2 linked regions of the Alkalilimnicola ehrlichii MLHE-1 genome follow. The protein of the gene in region 1 interacts with the protein of each later gene in a pairwise test. Links are inferred from orthologs where the notes say so. Each region holds a gene or a part of one and is shown in the gene's direction. Other genes may lie near its edges.

What was found.
Region 2: the proteins of eno (region 1) and rpe interact in binary tests that used the Escherichia coli proteins (3 or more experiments, as listed by UniProt). The link is inferred for Alkalilimnicola ehrlichii MLHE-1 from one-to-one orthologs.

The regions. Positions count from the first base shown.
Region 1 is NC_008340.1:2,095,488-2,098,674, reverse strand. Bases 1-2,871 are described here. They hold eno (phosphopyruvate hydratase), read left to right. Parts: upstream 1-726; coding sequence 727-2,016; downstream 2,017-2,871. Other genes in these bases: ispD (2-C-methyl-D-erythritol 4-phosphate cytidylyltransferase), read left to right, coding at 2,328-2,871; ftsB (cell division protein FtsB), read left to right, coding at 2,044-2,331; kdsA (3-deoxy-8-phosphooctulonate synthase), read left to right, coding at 1-674. Outside these bases: more of ispD, read left to right, coding at 2,872-3,035; ispF (2-C-methyl-D-erythritol 2,4-cyclodiphosphate synthase), read left to right, coding at 3,085-3,187. UniProt on the Escherichia coli protein: Catalyzes the reversible conversion of 2-phosphoglycerate (2-PG) into phosphoenolpyruvate (PEP). It is essential for the degradation of carbohydrates via glycolysis.
Region 2 is NC_008340.1:3,216,296-3,219,548, reverse strand. The notes cover bases 229-3,165. They hold rpe (ribulose-phosphate 3-epimerase), read left to right. Parts: upstream 229-1,319; coding sequence 1,320-2,012; downstream 2,013-3,165. Other genes in these bases: MLG_RS14320 (alpha/beta hydrolase), read right to left, coding at 3,008-3,165; MLG_RS14325 (phosphoribulokinase), read left to right, coding at 2,074-2,952; MLG_RS14335 (LysR family transcriptional regulator), read left to right, coding at 229-1,044. Also shown: more of MLG_RS14335, read left to right, coding at 115-228; more of MLG_RS14320, read right to left, coding at 3,166-3,253. UniProt on the Escherichia coli protein: Catalyzes the reversible epimerization of D-ribulose 5-phosphate to D-xylulose 5-phosphate.

The DNA.
Region 1 (3,187 bases):
ACAAGGCCAACCGCAGCTCCCACGAGAGCTATCGGGGCCCCGGTCTGGAGGCCGGGCTCCGGGTGCTGGAGCAGGTACGCCGCCAGATCGGCGTCCCGGTGATCACCGACGTGCACGAGGACACCCCGCTGGTCGAGGTGGCGTCGGTGGTGGACGTGCTCCAGACCCCGGCCTTCCTGTGCCGGCAGACCAATTTCATCCAGAACGTGGCCCGGCAGGGCCGGCCGGTGAATATCAAGAAGGGCCAATTCCTGGCCCCCTGGGACATGCGCCATGTGGTCGCCAAGGCCCGCGAGGCGGGCAACCAGCAGATCATGGTCTGCGAGCGGGGCGTCTCCTTTGGCTACAACAACCTGGTCTCGGACATGCGCGCCCTGGCAGTGATGCGCGAGACCGGGGCCCCGGTGGTGTTTGACGCCACCCACTCGGTGCAGTTGCCGGGCGGGCAGGGCAGTGCCTCGGGGGGGCAGCGGGAATTCGTCCCGGTACTGGCGCGGGCGGCGGTGGCCGCCGGCGTGGCCGGGCTGTTCATGGAGACCCACCCCGACCCGGACCAGGCGCTCTCCGACGGCCCCAACGCCTGGCCGCTGGAGCGCATGCGCGAGCTGCTGGAGACGCTCATGGAACTGGACCAGGTGGTCAAGGGGCGCGGCTTCACGGAACAGGGCCTTTAGCGCACCGTCGCCCGACAACATCGTATTTGTTCGTTTTTTGGAAGGGGAACCGATGGGGACCATCAAGCAGATCAAGGCACGTGAAATACTCGACTCGCGGGGCAATCCGACCGTTGAGGCGGATGTCATCCTCGATTCCGGCGTCATGGGCCGGGCGGCTGTGCCCTCCGGCGCCTCCACTGGCACCCGCGAGGCGGTGGAACTGCGCGACGGCGACGCCGGGCGCTACCTGGGCAAGGGGGTGCGCAAGGCGGTGGAGAACGTCAACACCGTAATCGCCGACGCCCTGTGCGGCATGGACGCCTCCGGCCAGCGGGCCCTGGATGATCGGATGCGGGAGCTGGACGGGACCGACAACAAGGGCAAGCTGGGTGCCAACGCCCTGCTGGCGGTCTCCCTGGCGGCCGCCCGCGCCACCGCTGCCGAGCGCGGGCAGTCATTGTTCCGCTACCTGAACCCCGAGGGGCCCTGGTCGCTGCCGGTACCGATGATGAACATTCTCAACGGCGGCGAGCATGCGGACAACAGCGTGGACATCCAGGAGTTCATGGTCATGCCCACGGGCTTCGACCGCTTCTCCGAGGCCCTGCGCTGTGGCACTGAGATCTTCCACGCCCTCAAGAAGGTGCTCCAGGACCGTGGCCTCAACACCGGGGTCGGGGATGAGGGCGGTTTCGCCCCCGATCTGCCCTCCAATGAGGCGGCGCTGGAGGTGATCCTGGAGGCGATCGACCGGGCCGGCTACAAGGCCGGTGAGAACGTCTGGCTGGCGCTGGACGCGGCCAGCTCCGAGTTCTACCAGGATGGGGTCTACCGCTTGGCCTCGGAGGGTCGGGAGTTTTCCGCCGAGGCGTTCGCCGACTACCTCGCCGATCTCTGTGCCCGCTACCCCATCCTCTCCATCGAGGACGGGATGGACGAGTCGGACTGGGTCGGCTGGAAGGCGCTGACCGATAAGCTTGGCGACCGGGTGCAGTTGGTGGGGGACGACCTGTTCGTGACCAACACCCGGATCCTCAAGCGCGGGATCGACGAGGGGGTGGGTAACTCCATCCTCATTAAGTTCAACCAGATCGGCACCCTCTCCGAGACCCTGGACGCCATCGCCATGGCCCACGAGGCCGGCTTCACCTCCGTGGTCTCCCACCGCTCCGGCGAGACCGAGGACACCACCATTGCCGACCTGGCGGTGGCCACCACCGCCACCCAGATCAAGACCGGTTCGCTGTCCCGCTCCGACCGGGTGGCCAAGTACAACCAGCTGCTGCGCATCGAGGAGGAGCTGGGCGAGCAGGCCGACTACCCGGGGCTGGCGGCCTTCCCGCAGCTTCGGCGCGGCTGACGCGCGGGGCGCGCCCCGTGAACCCTCATGCGTTGGGTGCTCGCCGGTCTCACCGCGCTGCTGCTGTGGCTCCAGGGGCTGCTCTGGTTCGGCGAGGGCGGTCTGAACGACGTCCGGGGGCTGAGCCGCAGTGTCGAGGCCCAGCGGGAGGAAGTGGACCGGCTGCGCCAGCGCAATCAGGCCCTGGAGGCCGAGGTCAACGACCTCAAGACCGGCCTGGAGGCGCTGGAGGAGCGGGCCCGCAGCGAGCTGGGTATGATCCGCGAGGGCGAGACCTTTTATCAGATCATTGAACGGGAGGATGACGCCCGGTGAGTGAACCACGGATCTGGGCGGTCCTGCCGGCGGCCGGTGTCGGCCGGCGTATGGGCGGACCGCTGCCCAAACAGTACCTGCCGCTGGCCGGGCGTCCGGTGATCGCCCGGACCCTGGATCGACTGCTGGCACTGCCGGCCGTGCACGGCGCCGTGGTGGCCCTCTCCCCCGAGGATAACCACTGGGATGCCCTGGGCTACCGACACCGGAAACCCGTGCACCGGGTGCCGGGTGGGGCGGAACGCAGCGATTCGGTCCAATCCGTTCTGCATTGGCTCGCCGAACAGGGGGGCACACGGGACTATGCCCTGGTGCATGACGCGGTGCGGCCCTGTGTCGGGATGGCGGAGCTGGAGCGGCTGATTGACCGCGCCCGGGACGAGCGCGGCGGCTTGCTCGCCTTTCCGGTGCGCGACACCCTCAAGAGGGACGACGGTGACGGCCACGTGGCCCGCACCGTGGACCGCGAGGGGCTGTGGCACGCCCTGACCCCTCAGCTCTTTCCGGTGATGGCATTGCGCGAGGCGCTGGCGAAGGCCGGCGAGGCCGGACTCACCATCACCGACGATGCCTCGGCCATGGAGGCGGTGGGCGGGCGCCCGCGCCTGATCCCGGGCGAGGCCACCAACATCAAGATCACCCGCCCGGCGGACCTGGCCCTTGCGGAGGCCATCCTGGTCGCCCAGGGCGGGACCGGCGCCTGACCCCCCCCCTGGTCGGCGACATGGACTCAAGGCGCGGAGGCAGACAGACATGATCCGGGTAGGACAGGGCTTTGATGCCCACCGGTTCGGCGAGCCCGGCACCCCCCTGATCCTGGGTGGGGTGCAGGTCCCCCATGAGCGTGGGCTGGCGG
Region 2 (3,253 bases), 1.1 Mb from region 1 along the record:
TGCGGTCCGGGCGATCCCGTTTTCCCGCGTCCATGGCAGGATAACCCGGGCAAACCAAAAGAAAACTCAATCCTTCTGATTGAGGGCATAAGGAAAGTCTTATAAATTGACCCCATGAACGTCACACTTCGACAGCTGCGCGTCTTCGAATCGGTGGCCCGGCACCTGAGTTTCACCCGGGCCAGTGAGGAGCTGTTCCTCACCCAGCCGGCCGTCTCCATGCAAATCAAACAGTTGGAAAGCCAAGTCGGGCTGCCGCTGTTCGAACAGTTGGGCAAGCGCATCTATCTCACCGAGGCCGGCCGTGAGTTGGTGGGCTTCGCCCGGCGGATCATGCGCGAGCTGCGCGAGGCGCAACTGGTGATGGAGGAGCTGCAGGGGCTGAACCGGGGGCGCCTGGGCGTGGCCGTGGCTACCACGGCGAACTACTTCGCCACCCATCTGTTGGCGGCCTTCTCCCGTCGCAATCCCGGGGTCAGTTTCAGCCTGGATGTCACCAACCGCGAGGGGCTGTTGCGCCTGCTCATGGAGAATGAGCGTGACGTGGTGATCATGGGGCAGCCGCCGGAGGGGCAGGAGCTGGTGGCGGATGCCTTCATGGCCAACCCCCTGGTGGTCATCGCCAATCCCGACCATCCCTTGACCCGGGAGCACGACATCCCGCCCGAGCGCTTGCAAAACGAACTTTTCGTGGTGCGTGAGCGCGGCTCTGGTACGCGGGTGGCCATGGAGCGGTTCTTCGCCCGCCAGGGGGTGCAGCTGCAGTCCGAGATGGAGATGAGCAGCAACGAGGCCCTGAAGCAGGCGGTGCAGGCCGGGCTGGGCCTGGGTCTGGTCTCGCAACACACCCTGGCCATGGAGTTGAGTCTCGGCTGCCTGGCGATCCTGGACGTGGTCGGATTCCCGATCCAGCGCCAGTGGTACGTGGTGCATCGGGCGGGCAAGCGCCTCTCGCCGGTGGCCGCGGAGTTCCGCCGTTTCGTCCTGGAAGAGGCCGAGGACCACTGGCAGTTGCCCCAGCAGCCCACCGATAGCAGCGCCTGAGCGGCGCCACCCCGGGACCAATTGCCGCACCCGGCTTCCGCTGGGGGCTGCGATAATGCCTCCAGCCGGCAGGTCTGCCGCGGCCGGCCAAGCTATTGATAGAAAGGTTTTTTTACCCGTCCCCGGGAAGGTCTCCGGGGTCTCCCGGGAGGGCCCTTTATCGTTATGATAACCAATCCTTAATTGAATCCCGGCGCGCCGCTGTCCGCATAATCGGGCCAACCGATTCCGGGGCCGCGCCGGTATTCGCGACCCGGAAGCATGAGGAGAGAGCCATGACTGATTATAAGATCGCACCGTCCATTCTGTCCGCCGATTTTGCCCGCCTGGGGGAGGAGGTGGATAACGTCCTGTCCGCCGGGGCCGACATGGTGCATTTCGATGTCATGGACAATCATTATGTCCCCAACCTCACCATCGGGCCGCTGGTCTGCGAAGCGCTGCGCAAGCACGGGGTGACCGCGCCCATCGACGTCCACCTGATGATCAAGCCGGTGGACCGGATCATCCCCGATTTTGCCGAGGCGGGTGCTAATTACATCACGTTCCACCCGGAGGCCAGCGAGCATGTCGACCGTAGTCTGCAACTGGTGCGCGATTGCGGCTGCAAGGCCGGACTGGTGTTCAACCCGGCCACGCCGCTCGATGTCCTGAAATACGTGATGGAGAAGGTGGATATGGTGCTGCTGATGTCGGTGAACCCGGGCTTTGGCGGGCAGAAGTTTATCCCGGGCACCCTGGACAAACTGCGCGAGGCGCGGGCACTGATTGATGCCTCGGGCCGGGACATCCGCCTGGAGGTGGATGGCGGGGTGAAGGTGGACAACATCCGCGCGGTGGCCGAGGCGGGGGCCGATACCTTCGTGGCCGGCTCAGCGATCTTCGGGACGGACGATTACCGGAAAACCATCGAAAGCATGCGGGCGGAACTGGCCCAGGCCGAGCGGCCCGGGCCCACCGCCTCATAAACCAGACCGGGTGTGACCGTTCCGTAGAGGCGGCGCGCCCCGGCGTCAGGAGGAGTCAAGCATGTCCAGAAAATATCCCATCATCGCCGTGACCGGGTCCTCGGGAGCGGGGACCAGTACTGTCAAGGATGCGTTCGAGCACATCTTCCATCGTGAGCATGTGGCACCCTGCATCGTCGAGGGTGACAGTTTTCACCGGTATAACCGGCAGGAGATGAAGCAGGCGATCAAGCAGGCCAACGAAGATGGGCGCAATCTCAGCCATTTTGGCCCGGAAGCGAACCTGTTCGACAAGCTCGAGTCCACCTTCCGCGAGTACTCGGAGACCGGCAGCTGTGAGCGGCGCTACTATGTGCACAATGACGAGGAGGCCGAGCACCGCGGGGTGGCCCCGGGCGAGTTCACCGCCTGGGAGCGGGTGGAATCGGGTACCGATCTGCTCTTCTACGAGGGGCTGCACGGCGGGGTCGTCACCGAGGAGGTGGATGTGGCCCGGTGGGTGGACTTGCTGATCGGGGTGGTGCCTATCGTCAACCTCGAGTGGATCCAGAAGATCCACCGCGACCAGGCGGAGCGGGGCTACGCGGCGGAGAAGACCGTGGACACCATCCTGCGCCGGATGGAGGACTATGTCACCTGCCTGACGCCGCAGTTCTCGCGCACCGACATCAACTTCCAGCGCGTGCCCACGGTGGACACCTCCAACCCCTTCATCGCGCGGGATATCCCCACGCACGATGAGAGTTTCGTGGTGATCCGCTTCCGCAAGCCGGAGAAGTTCGGGATCGACTTCCCCTACCTGCTGAACATGATCAAGGACTCCTTCATGTCTCGGCGCAACACCATCGTGGTGCCGGGGGGCAAGATGGGGTTCGCCATGGAGCTGATCCTCACCCCCATCATCCACGATCTGGTGGAGCGACGCACCCGCCTGACCTGATTGTGGCGCTGGCAGGTCATGGCAGGCGGCCCGTCATCATGGCGGGCCGTTTGCGTTATCGGGCCTGGACCTCACCGAGAAAGCGGTCGAAACAGGCGCAGAGCCAGGGGATGGTCTCGTTGAGATCGTGCCCGGCATTCAGCACATGCAGCCGGGCCCGGTGTTCCCGTGCCAGCCGAATGCCGTTGTCCACCGGCACGATGTCGTCATTCCAGCCGTGGACCACGGTCATCTGCCGGGCCTGGCAGTGGGGCTGCGCCGGGTAGCCCGGCAGGTAGAGGGCGGGGGCCAGCAGGAACAG